Regions from separate parts of the Clostridium sp. JNZ J1-5 genome, predicted to be linked through region 3. Evidence: riboswitches for the same ligand, from Rfam matches in the RefSeq annotation. Region 3 holds a riboswitch; each other region holds the start of a gene.
What was found. A riboswitch is a leader RNA that binds a small molecule or an ion and turns the genes downstream of it on or off. The one in region 3 is predicted to bind thiamine pyrophosphate.
Positions count from the first base shown of each region.

Region 1: another riboswitch for thiamine pyrophosphate. It lies ahead of thiD (bifunctional hydroxymethylpyrimidine kinase/phosphomethylpyrimidine kinase); the one in region 3 lies ahead of purF (amidophosphoribosyltransferase).
Region 2: another riboswitch for thiamine pyrophosphate. It lies ahead of thiW (energy coupling factor transporter S component ThiW); the one in region 3 lies ahead of purF (amidophosphoribosyltransferase).
Region 4: another riboswitch for thiamine pyrophosphate. It lies ahead of tenA (thiaminase II); the one in region 3 lies ahead of purF (amidophosphoribosyltransferase).

Region 1 covers NZ_CM132773.1:3,224,151-3,227,398, reverse strand. Annotated here, with positions in the region: gene ACWW38_RS15415 (methyl-accepting chemotaxis protein) at 1-172, shown strand, start outside; gene ACWW38_RS15410 (patatin-like phospholipase family protein) at 282-1,208, opposite strand; TPP riboswitch at 1,341-1,442, shown strand; gene thiD (bifunctional hydroxymethylpyrimidine kinase/phosphomethylpyrimidine kinase) at 1,577-2,380, shown strand; gene thiM (hydroxyethylthiazole kinase) at 2,433-3,230, shown strand; gene thiE (thiamine phosphate synthase) at 3,221-3,248, shown strand, end outside.
Region 2 covers NZ_CM132773.1:3,021,576-3,024,823, forward strand. Annotated here, with positions in the region: gene ACWW38_RS14550 (3-hydroxyacyl-CoA dehydrogenase family protein) at 1-401, shown strand, start outside; gene ACWW38_RS14555 (enoyl-CoA hydratase-related protein) at 440-1,219, shown strand; TPP riboswitch at 1,295-1,395, shown strand; gene thiW (energy coupling factor transporter S component ThiW) at 1,488-1,982, shown strand; gene thiM (hydroxyethylthiazole kinase) at 2,105-2,911, shown strand; gene putP (sodium/proline symporter PutP) at 3,021-3,248, shown strand, end outside.
Region 3 covers NZ_CM132773.1:1,107,111-1,110,358, reverse strand. Annotated here, with positions in the region: gene ACWW38_RS05315 (zinc ribbon domain-containing protein) at 1-225, shown strand, start outside; gene ACWW38_RS05310 (radical SAM protein) at 239-1,132, shown strand; TPP riboswitch at 1,230-1,341, shown strand; gene purF (amidophosphoribosyltransferase) at 1,481-2,848, shown strand; gene thiC (phosphomethylpyrimidine synthase ThiC) at 2,887-3,248, shown strand, end outside.
Region 4 covers NZ_CM132773.1:276,376-279,623, reverse strand. Annotated here, with positions in the region: gene ACWW38_RS01405 (NADH-ubiquinone oxidoreductase-F iron-sulfur binding region domain-containing protein) at 1-682, opposite strand, end outside; gene nuoE (NADH-quinone oxidoreductase subunit NuoE) at 695-1,174, opposite strand; TPP riboswitch at 1,750-1,859, shown strand; gene tenA (thiaminase II) at 1,969-2,628, shown strand; gene ACWW38_RS01390 (ABC transporter ATP-binding protein) at 2,635-3,248, shown strand, end outside.

The DNA of each region.
Region 1 (3,248 bases), 1.5 Mb from region 3:
AAAGATACTTGAGGATATAAATAATGCCGTTCATCAAATAAGTACTGATATTGATAACGTAGCTTCCATAAGTCAAGAACAAGCTGCTTCCACCGAAGAAATAGCATCAGCTTTAGAAAATATTCATAATGCTACAAAGCACTTAGAAATTTTCTCAAAAAAATTTAGCTAACATATAATAAATATGTGATTATTAACGTGAAAGAGACTATATTAGTTTTTTTATTAGCCCTAATATAGTCTCTTATTTTAAACAAAATTATAATTTTTCAAATAATGTTTTAACTCCTGTAATCAGCTACATATCTATTAAAATTCCACTTACTTAAAAATTTTTCAGCACTTTCATATCCTGATTCAAATAGTTTATTAGCTAAATCCTTAGTAATATTAATTTGAGTAGTTCCTACATTTAATGTTGGTATTGGTATAGTTCTCACCCAATCTTTATTTTTAATATATATTTCTTCATTTTTATTTATCATTGCACTAATTACATCAAATGTAAAAGATATAATATCTGTTTTTCCACCTGCTGTAAATGTTTTTTTATCTTCTATGAGCTTCATACCAAAGGTTGGCCATCTAGGTTTATTATTTACATCAAAAACCCATATAGGATAATTACTTAAAATCCCTCCATCTACTATAAAACTCACTTCATTTTTATAACTCAGTTTTACAGGTTTGAATATAAAAGGCATACTGATACTCATTCTAACAACTTTGGCAATTTCAAATTCCATTGGATCAATATCATATTTTATTAAATCATCTGGAGCTATCAGCATATCTCCTTTAGTTATGTCAGAAATGATTATTTTAAGATACGATTTACCTTCTACGCTCAAATCTTTAAATTTTGTTTTTCCTTTAGCCTCTAAAAGTTCTCCTATGTATTTTTCTATTGGATCTCCTGAATATACCCCCCTATCTTTGAAGAGTGTAATAAAATTTTTTGCAAACATCAATGGTCTAATTTTTTTCAATTTATTATTATCTAAAAACTCATTATAATTAAGATTCATTATAATATCTTTTAATTCTCTGCAGCTATATCCTGCAGCTAATAATGCTGCTACAATAGCTCCTGCTGAAGATCCTGCAAAATTTTTTATATTATACCCTTTGTCCTGAAGACAACATGCTGCACCAACTAACCCAATAGCTTTCATTCCTCCACCTTCAAAAACAGCATCTATATTCATATAATCACCCCTTAGTATATAAGATATGTAAATAAAAACAGCTGTTGATAATTTTATTTAATAATTAATTATGAAACAACTTATGTACAATCCAATAGTTTATGGTATAATTTATATAGATAAAATTAAATATACGTATTGCAGGGGTGCCTATAATGGCTGAGAGGAACATATTCTAACCCTTTGAACCTGAAACTAGATAACACTAGCGTAGGAAGCAATGAAGAAGTTTATATAGTATATATAGCTCCTTTTGCTTTGTGCATAAGGAGCTTTGATATTATAAATAACTATTTGTTACTATAAAACACCTATGCAATCTTATCTCTGTATGGTGTTATTTTTTTCATCAAGAAAGGATGGGTATTATGATAAAAGTATTAACTATTGCCGGTTCCGATAGCTGTGGAGGAGCCGGAATACAAGCAGATTTAAAGACTATGAGTGCACTTGGAGTATATGGAATGAGTGTAATTTGTGCTGTAACAGCTCAAAATACTCAAGGAGTTACTGCAGTTCAAGAAATTAGTAAAGAAATTGTGGAAGCTCAAATGAGAGCAATTTTTGATGATATTGAAGTAGACGCTGTAAAAATAGGAATGGTATCTAATTCAGAAATAATACGAACTATAAAAAATATATTACTTGAATATAAAGTTAAAAACATCGTTTTAGATCCAGTTATGATATCTAAAAGTGGATATCATCTTTTAAAGCCTGAAGCAGTTGATGAATTGAAAAGTTTAATCCAAATTGCTGATATTGTAACCCCTAATATTCCTGAGGCTGAAGAACTTACAGGAATGAAAATAACATGTGAAGAAGACATGAAAGTAGCTGCCTTAAAAATAAAAGATTATGGAGTAAAAAATGTATTAGTTAAGGGTGGACATAGATGTAATAACTCAACAGATATCTTATGTTATGGAGATGAATTCTTAACACTGGAGGGAAAAAGAATAGATACTATTAACACTCACGGTACTGGCTGCACACTTTCTTCAGCAATTGCAAGTTTTCTAGCTAAAGGCTATTCTATTAATCATTCTGTTAAATTAGGAAAATATTACATAAAAATGGCAATTGAAAATTCTTTTCCTATAGGTCATGGAGTTGGACCTGTTGGCCATTTTATAGACTTATATAAAAAAGCTAATGTTAAATATGAATAATAAATAAATTACAAACTTACAAAACTAAATTTACTTAATTGGGGGAATTAATATGATTAACAGTGTTTCTAAAACTTTAAAAAAAGTTAGACAAACTACACCTCTTGTACATGCCTTAACAAACTATGTAACTATCAATGACTGCGCTAACATACTATTAGCCTATGGAGCATCTCCTGCTATGGCTGAAGCTTACGATGAATGCTACGATTTTGCAAAAATTGCTTCTTCTATCTATATAAACGTAGGAACTCTTACTAAAGAACAAGAACAAGCTATGCTTATGGCTGCTCTTTCTGCTAAAAATAATAATATTCCAGTAATTTTGGATCCAGTTGCCTGCGGAGCTATAAAAAGAAAAATAGATTTCATTGAAAGACTTTTTGAAATTGGTAAGGTAGATATAATTAAAGGAAACCTTGGAGAAATAAAATATTTAGCTGGTTATGAAGCTAAAACTAGAGGTGTAGATTCTATAGATGATGGAAGTAATTCAGTAGAAGCTTGTATATCTCTTGCTAAAAAACATAATTGCATAGTTGCTGCTACAGGGGCTGAAGATATAGTTACTGACGGTGAAAGAACAGCCATAATTAAAAATGGCACAAGTCTTTTAACATTAGTTACAGGGGCAGGATGTATGGTAGGAGCACTTACAGCTGCTACTGCTGCTGTAGAAGAAGACAAGTTTATAGCTGCTGTAGCTTCAGTTTTATCTATGAATTTAGCTGGAGAACATGCAGAAAAAGTAGCTAATACTCCTGGAAGCTTTAAGGTTAAACTTATAGATGAAATATACTTATTAAAAGATGAAGATATTGTGAAGGAAGGTAAAATTCAATGGATATAGATTACAAATTATATTTAA
Region 2 (3,248 bases), 1.7 Mb from region 3:
AAGAAACTATTGCCACAGCTCTTAAAGTTGGAGAAATGCTTGGTAAAGAGACTATTATTGCAAAGGATAGTCCTGGATTTATTGTAAATAGAGCCTTAGTTGTAATGTTAAATGAGGCTATATGCATGTATGATGAAGGAGTAGGAACAGCCGAGGATATAGACAAAGGAATGATGCTTGGATGTAATCATCCTATGGGACCTTTAGAATTAATGGATATGATTGGTATTGAGATTATTCTTGCAGTAATGGAGTCTTTTCATAGAGATTTTGGCGATTCCAAATATAGACCTTCTATCCTCCTAAGAAAGATGGTTGCAGCAGGACGTTTTGGCCGCAAAACAGGAAGAGGGTTTTATACTTATGATAAAAATGGGAGAAAAATTAAGTCTACAAAATAATTTAATTTACGCTATATTGAAATGAAGGGGGCTTAACAATGGGGTATAACAATTTGATTGTTGAAAAAAACCAAGGCATCTGCATTGTAAAAATCAATAGGCCAAAAAGCTTGAATGCACTTAATGATGAGGTTATTAGTGAGCTGGATTCTGTTATTGATGATATTAAAAGCGATATTAATGTAAAAGTTGCAATTATTACTGGGGTGGGAAAAGCCTTTGTTGCTGGCGGAGACATTTTAGTTATGCAAAATATGTCTGCTGGAGAGGGAGCTAGATTTTCTGCTCATGGAAGTAATGTTTTGAGAAAACTTGAATTAATGAGCAAACCGGTTATTGCAGCAATTAACGGATTTGCCTTTGGTGGTGGATGTGAATTATCCATGGCATGTGATTTGAGGATTGCTTCTTCGAATGCAAAATTTGGTCAGCCTGAAGTAGGACTTGGTATAATTCCAGGATATGGTGGAACACAGAGATTACCAAGAATAGTAGGGATAACAAAAGCTAAAGAATTAATTTATACAGGTGAAATAATTGATGCCGCAGAAGCTTTGAAAATAGGACTTATAAACAAAATTGTTGAACCTGAGAAGTTAATTGATGAAGCAGAAGCTCTAGCAGATAAAATAATTAAAAATAGCATGCTTGCCGTTGGATACAGTAAAGAAGTAATTAATAGAGGTATACAGATTGATATGGACACGGCCTTAAGTATGGAATCAAATTTTTGTGGTATGTGCTTTTCAACAAAAGATCAAAAAGAAGGAATGACAGCTTTTATTGAGAAGAGAAAAGCTGAATTTGTAGGTGAATAATAGTTTACGCCAAACCTATCTTTACAAATATATAAGTAAAATGTATACTGAATATATAAATAAATAATATTATATAAAGTTTTGTGGGGGGACCATTTTGGTTGAGAAGGTTAAAACCTGACCCTTAGAACCTGATGTAGTTAACACTACCGTAGGGAAACAAATCGAATTTATAAGTATATAATCTGTAAATACGTTCGATATTTAATGTTTACCTTTGGGTAAACATTTTTTTATTTTAAAATAATAAATTTAGGGGGAGATTTTGTTGAAAACTAAAAAACTTACATATGCAGCAATGTTGGTGGCAATTGGAGCTATAGGTGGAAATCTTATATACTTTCCAATAGGAGCATCTAAATGTACACCCGTTCAGCATATAATCAATGTATTAGCAGCAGTTATACTTGGACCAGGATATGCTGTACTAAGTGCATTTTGCATATCACTTATAAGAAATATGATGGGAACAGGTACACTTCTAGCTTTCCCTGGTAGCATGATAGGAGCTTTTATAGCTGGAATGCTTTATAAAAGCACAAATAAAAAGTTTTTAGCAGTTATAGGAGAAATTTTTGGGACAGGTATCATAGGTGCTATAGTAGCCTTTCCTATAGCTAAGTTCATATTAGGTAAAAATGTAGCTGCATTCTTTTTTATAGTGCCATTTTTGATTAATACAGTTTGTGGCAGTTTAATTGCTTATTTCTTTTTAAAGGCAGCAGAATTGACAAAGAGGAATATAGTAAAAGTAGGAGAATAACTTATACCGTTACTAATAATTATAGTATTCTATATTAATTAAATTTTATTTTCCATTATATTAGCTATTGAACAAATTGAGATTTGCATTTAAAATTGTTTTATTGAAGAAGGAGAAAGTAGATGGAAGAGAATATATCTGTAAAAGCATGCCATCTTTTGAAGTTAATAAAAGAAAAAAAGCCGTTAATACATCATATTACAAATTATGTTACTGCAAATGATTCTGCAAATATAGTTCTGGCAATGGGAGCATCTCCTATAATGGCAAATGCTTTAGAGGAAGTAGAGGAGGTTGTTTCATTAGCATCTGCGTTGGTTCTTAATATGGGAACCTTGAGTAAAAATAATGCTGAAGCTATGTTAGTTGCTGGAAAGAAAGCAAATCAGCTTGGAATTCCAGTAATATTAGATCCTGTAGGGGTAGGATCAACTATTTTTAGGGGTAACACCGCCAATAGAATTATAAAGGAAGTAAAATTAGAAGTTATCAGAGGCAATATTTCAGAAATAAAGTGGATAAGTGGGATTAATTCTGAAAATAAAGGAGTAGATGCTTCTCAGCAAGATATTGTAGAATTAGAGAATTTAGAGTATGGGAAAAATATTGCAGAAAATTTAGCATTAAAATTAAACTGTGTTATTGCAATAACTGGTGCTACGGATATTATTTCTAATGGAACAAAAACAACTTTTATAAAAAATGGACATAAAATGCTATCTACAGTAACAGGTACAGGATGTATGTGTACTTCTATCATAGGGACTTATTGTGCTGTTACAAAAGATTATTTTACTGCAGCTGCTGCAGGAGTTATGACCATGGGAGTAGCTGGTGAAAGAGCATATGAAAAACTTGCATCAATTGATGGAGGCAGTGGTAGCTTTAAAGTAAGGTTAATAGATTCAATATCTAATTTTACAGATTAATATATTAGGCTATATTTTAAGAGATTGTTAATGACTTATAATGTGGAAAGCAATTCTAAATTTAGTATAACAATTAAAATACAATAAACTATAAAAAGGAGAATTTACCGTGGAACATTGGTCGCTTATTGCTATTGCGGTATATGTATTTATTTTACTTGCAATAGGTTATTATTCTTACAAAAGGACGCATGACATTTCAGACTACATGCTAGGGGGGAGAGGCCTTGGACCCATGGTAACAGCACTATCTGCAGGAGCAAGTGACATGAGTGGCTGGATGCTAATGGGGCTTCCAGGTGCAGTTTATACAACAGGACTTTCTAGTCTTTGGCTT
Region 3 (3,248 bases):
ATTAATGAAAAGGAATTTGGAACAAATGAGGATGGGAGCAGCAATAGAGACTACTGTATCTATTGTTATGAGAAGGGTGCTTTTAAAGGTGATATGACTATGGAACAAATGATTGAATTTTGTGTTCCACATATGGTTAGAGCTAACCCTCATATGAGTGAGGAAGAGGCCAGAAGCAGTCTAGAAAGATTTTTACCTACATTAAAAAGATGGAATGATAAGTAGATAAGGAGAATAAATGGACTATATTCCTGCAAAAACAATAGTTTCACAGTATGTTAAAGACAATTCATGGTTTGGTGTTAATTATAATATGAATATCTATAAAGGATGCTGCCATGGATGTATTTATTGTGATTCTAGAAGTGAGTGTTATGGTATAGATAATTTCGATAAAGTAAGAGCAAAAGAAAATTCAATAAAAATTATTAGAAATGATTTAAGAAGTAAGAGAAGAAAAGGGGTTATAGGGACTGGAGCAATGAGTGACCCATATAACCCTTTTGAAAAAGATTTAATGCTTACACGAGATGCATTGGATTTAATAAATAGATTTAATTTTGGAATAGCTATAGCAACTAAAAGCAATCTTATAACACGTGATATTGATATTTTAAGAAAAATTAAAGAACATTCACCAGTAATCATAAAGATGACTGTTACTACATTCCAAGATGAACTTTGCAAAAAAGTTGAACCTAATGTTTGCGCTGCATCAGAAAGATTTCAGGCTATAAAGGCTCTTTCTGATAATGGTATATTCACTGGGGTGTTACTTATGCCTATTTTACCTTTTATTAATGATAATGAAGAGAACATTGTAAGTATAGTAAAGAAGACTGCTGAATGCGGTGGAAAGTTTATTCTTGCATATGGCATGGGCTTAACCCTTAGACAAAATCAAAGAGAATATTTTTATAATCAACTAATAAGATTGTTTCCAGATAAAAATCTAGTTCAAAAATACAATACTACATTTGGAAATAGCTATGAATGCTCTTCTCCAAATTCAAGAAAACTTTGGGTGATATTTAAAAATGAATGTGAAAGATTAGGAATACTTTATAAAATGAAAGATATAGTATCAGCTTATAAAGCTGGGTATGATGATAGACAGATAAGCTGGTTTTAATATATACGAAATTTTTAGAATTTAAAATCTTGTTAATAGAATTAAGTTGAATACAGTAAAATATTATGCTATTATTAATTAATAAAATTTAATAAGCTATATAACACAGGGGGGCTGGATTGGCCAGCTGAGATTAAGAACCGTAATTCTTTGACCCTAAGAACCTGAACTGGATAATACCAGCGTAGGAAGTTGTTTATCGATGTAATATATTACATATATTGTTGCTGCAATATATGTATAATCTGCTAATTTAAACGCAAATCCTATGGATTTGCGTTTTTTTATTTGGAGTAAAAACTCCATCTGAAGTCAAGAACTCTGTTTATAAAGAAAGGAGGTGTAAATGTGAATAAAAGTAATCCTATTGATAAATTTAAAGAGGAGTGCGGAGTTTTTGGAATATTTAGTGAGGATGAAATAAATATATCAGCCATTTCCTATGTGGCTCTTAGTGCACTGCAGCATAGAGGACAGGAAAGTTGCGGTATATGTACATATAGTGAAAATAAAATGAATTGCCATAAGGGGATGGGATTAGTTTCAGATGTGTTCACTAGAGAAGAATTACACAAGTTAATAGGCAAATCAGCTATAGGACATGTAAGGTATTCAACTTTTGGTGAAAGTAATCTAAATAACGCTCAGCCTATCTTAAGTGGGAGAGGTAGTAGAGAAATAGCAATTGCACATAATGGAAATATAACTAATGCAATTCCGCTAAAAAAAGATCTAGAGAATAAAAGAGTAGAGTTTGATACTTCAGTAGATTCAGAAATAATCCTAAAGCTAATTGAAAATAAAGATATTAGACATCTTGAAACAGCTATAGTAGAAGTTATGAAACAACTTAAAGGAGGCTATGCCGTAGTACTCCTAACTAATGAAAAACTTATTGGATTTAGAGATCCAAATGGTACAAGACCACTATGTATTGGCAAATTTAAAAATTCTTTTATTTTATGTTCTGAAAGTTGTGCCATTGATGTTATTGGCGGGGAGCTGATAAGAGATGTCTGTCCAGGAGAAATAGTTACTATTGATTCAGAGGGGTTAAAATCAAACTATTGTCTTGAAAAAACTAGCAATACAATTTGCGCCTTTGAGTATATATATTTTGCTAGGGCAGATAGTGTAATAGATAAATTAAGCGTATATGAATCTAGAATTAATGTAGGTAAAAGGCTATGGGAAGAATCTCCCATTGACGCTGATATAGTCATTGGAGTTCCAGAATCAGGAACTACGGCTGCAGTTGGCTTTTCAATTGCCTCTGGCATACCTTATGATATAGGATTCGTAAAAAATCAATATATAGGTAGAACCTTCATAGAACCACTACAGGAAAAACGAGAAACAAATCTTGAGATAAAACTTAGTGTAATAAGAAGTGGTGTTGAAGGAAAAAGAATTGTTGTAGTAGATGACTCAATTGTAAGGGGTACTACAAGTAAAAAAATTGTTGCACTCCTTAGAAAAGCAGGAGCAAAAGAAATACATTTTAGATCAGCTTCACCTATTATAAAATATCCTTGTTTTTGGGGGATAAATACACCTAATAGAAGTGAACTTCTCGGTTCATCAAATACAGTGGATGAAATAAAAGAGTTAATAGGAGCTGATAGTCTGAAATATGTAAGTATTGATGGTTTAATAAAGTCTTTTGGCGGTAAAATGACTTGTCTTAAGTGCTTTTTAAATCAGGAGAAGATTTAGGTTGTTATTATTAATTTTATAAAAAGGAGAGAAAGATTATGAATTACACAACTCAAATGGATGCTGCTAGAAAAGGCATAATAACAAAAGAAATGGAAGTAGTAGCTAAAAAGGAAAATATGGAGATTGAAAAACTTAGAGAGCTTATTGCTGAAGGAAAAGTAGTAATACCTGCAAATAAGAACCATAAATCATTAGATGCAGAAGGGGTAGGGGAAGGATTAAAGACTAAGATTAATGTTAACTTAGGTATTTCCAGGGACTGTGTAAATATAGACATGGAACTTGAAAAAGTAAAAACAGCTATAGAAATGAAAGCAGAAGCTATAATGGATTTAAGTTCATATGGTAAGACAGAAGAGTTTAGAAAGAAAGTAGTGGAGATTTCACCAGCTATGAT
Region 4 (3,248 bases), 830 kb from region 3:
CAGCGTTACAAATAATATATTTTTGATCTGAATCATATGATTTAGCAAAGGCCCATTTTTTACCGATAGGGAAGCCACCGCCACCTCTTCCTCTTAATCCAGAATCTATCATAAGTTTTATAACATCATCAGGAGTCATTTCTGTTAATACTTTTCCTAAAGCTTGATATCCTTTAGCTCCTATGCTTTCTTGTATTTTTTCAGGATTTATAAAACCGCAATTTCTTAATGCTATTCTATGTTGTTTTTTATAAAAGGACATTTGATCTTGTCTATGAACTTTTTCCTTTAAAGAAGGTTCCTCGTATAGAAGTCTTTCCACAATCTTTCCTTCAACCAGATGGCTTTTAACTATTTCTTCAGCATCTTCTGGCTTAACACTTACATAAAATGTATCATCTGGACTTACTTTAACTATAGGACCTTTTTCACAAAATCCAAAGCATCCTGTTATAGATACAGTTACTCTATATGATAATCCTGCTTTTTCAATCTCGTTTTTTAAATTCTCAAGAATTTTATCACTTTCAGATGATTTACATCCTGTTCCACCACAAATTGTTAGAAAGCGATTGCAGGATTGAGCTTCTTTTTCAGTTTTAGTATCTTCTCTTATCTCTAAGTCTAAAGAATATTTTTCATATAAATCTTGTAATTGTGCATAAGAATTTATTTTATTCAATGATAATTCCTCCTATTCTGAATATTCGTCTAAAACTTTATCTACCATTTCTTTAGTAAAATGACCGTAAACTTTATCATTTACAGTTACTACTGGTGCTAATCCACAGGCTCCTACGCATCTTAAAATTTGAACAGTAAATTTACCATCGGAAGTAGTTTCTCCAACCTTAATACCTAATTTTTTTTCAAATTCAGAAAGTATATCACCAGCACCTCTTACAAAGCAAGCGGTCCCCATGCATATATTTATAACATATTTGCCAGTTGGTTCTTCGGTAAAATAAGAATAGAAGGTTACAACACCATTAACTTTGGAAACGGGTATTTCTAATTTCTTGGCTATAAATTTTTGTACTTCTTTAGATAAGTAACCAAAGATATTTTGTGCCCTATGAAGCACTTCGATTAAGGCACCATTTTTGTCAGGAATGTTGTCAATGAATTGTTCCAGTTCTGTAAAATTTTTATTATCTTGATTATTACAACACAATTAAGTGTACCCCCTTATGTTTAAAAATAAAATTCCGTTTGTTTAAATTATATCAAACTTTACAAAAAAATAAAGATATTTATAAAAAAATAAAGGAATAAATTATATGATAAATTTTATTTTAATTAAAAAAATATCAAAAATTTTAAAGCGTTTGTCGTGAAATGGAGGAAAACCCTGTTATGTTCTATGTAAAAACTCTTAATATATGGTTTTTAAGTACTTAATATAGTTATTATAAAATCGAAAAAAGAAAGTAAAAGTACTAAAAATGGTTATAAATAACTCTAAAACATTGTTAATTTTAAAACATAGATTTGTTTTGAAATATTTAAACATTGACGATGATAATATGTTATAGTAATATAATTTTATAAACAGAGTTCTTGGCTTCAGATGGAGTCTGAAGCTTAGAAATCGTTATCCAGGGACGTAGCCGCCCTTTACTCCCACTTTAAAAAAAAGCAGAGAGTCCAAATCTTCGATTTGGTGCGAATCGCTTTCACAGAGTGCCATGGGAGTATTAGAGCGGGTAGTCATCGGATAAAAATAAAATTGAATAATAAAATTTAGTATAATAATCCCAGGGGAGCTGGTGTTTGCCGGCTGAGATTAGGAACGATATTCTTAGACCCTTTAACCTGATCTGGATAATTCCAGCGTAGGAAGAGGTTTTTAAACTTTGCTAATAATAAAAATATTAAAAGTATAAGTATAAGCACAAATCTCTTTTGAGGTCTGTGCTTTTTTATTTTTAACTTAATTGAACTTTATAAAAATGAGGAGGATTTGAAATGAAGTTTTCGAAAAAATTATATAAAACCGTGGAGGAAATCTGGAATTCGTATTATGAACATCCATTTATAAAAGGGATAGGTGATGGTACTTTAGATGTAGAAAAGTTTAAATTTTATATGATTCAAGATTATATTTATCTATTAGATTACGCTAAAGTATATGCCTTAGGTATAGTTAAGGCAGATAGTGAAGAGGTTATGCAAGGGTTCTCTAAAATGGTAAATGAAATATTAAATGGAGAAATGAGTATACATAGATCATATATGAAAAGACTTGGGATTACTTCAGAAGAAATTAAATTAGCTAAGGCTTCTCTTACTAATATTTCTTACACCCACTATATGCTTGCAATTTCTCATGTTGGAAATTTGGCGGAACTTACCACTTCATTATTAGCTTGTATGTGGAGTTATCTAGAAATTGGCGAGAAGTTAAGTCAATTACCAGGTTCTACGGAACATGAATTTTATGGAGAATGGATAAGAGGTTATATTTCTAATGAATATAAACAAGCCACCCAATGGGTTATAGATCTAGTAGACAGTTTGTCAGAAAACATGTCAGATAGTGAACTTAAAAAGTTGGAAGAGATATTTGTGAATACCAGCAAATATGAATATATGTTTTGGGATATGTCTTATGGCAAGGAGATGTAAAATTTTATGTTGAGGTTCTGTAATGTTAATTTTAAATATAAAAATGATTCAAAGTTTCTTATAGAAGACTTAAGCTTTCATGTAGATAAAAATGATTTTATAAGCATAATAGGACCCAGTGGATGTGGGAAAAGTACTATCTTTAGACTAATATTAGGTCTTGAGAAAGTTTCTAATGGAGAGATTTTTATAAATAATAATAATATCAATAATTTAAATGGGTATATAGGGTACATGCCCCAAAGAGATCTATTGATACCATGGAGAACTATTTCTGAAAATGCTTCTTTACCATTAGAGGTTAATGGTAAAAGTATAAGTGAAGCAAAGCAAAAGGCAGAAGAATTTTTGAAAGTTTTTGGACTTGAAAAATATAAAGATAAATATCCTAAAGATTTATCAGGTGGTATGAGGCAGAGAGTTTCTTTTATTAGAACCTTGCTTACAGGTTCTGAAGTTATGCTTTTAGATGAACCTTTTAGCGCATTGGATGCTATAACAAAAATTTCTATGCAGGAATGGTTATTAACTCAATGGGTTAGTCTGAGGAAAACTATATTATTTATAACTCATGATGTAGAAGAAGCATTATTTTTATCAAATAAAATATTTGTTATTTC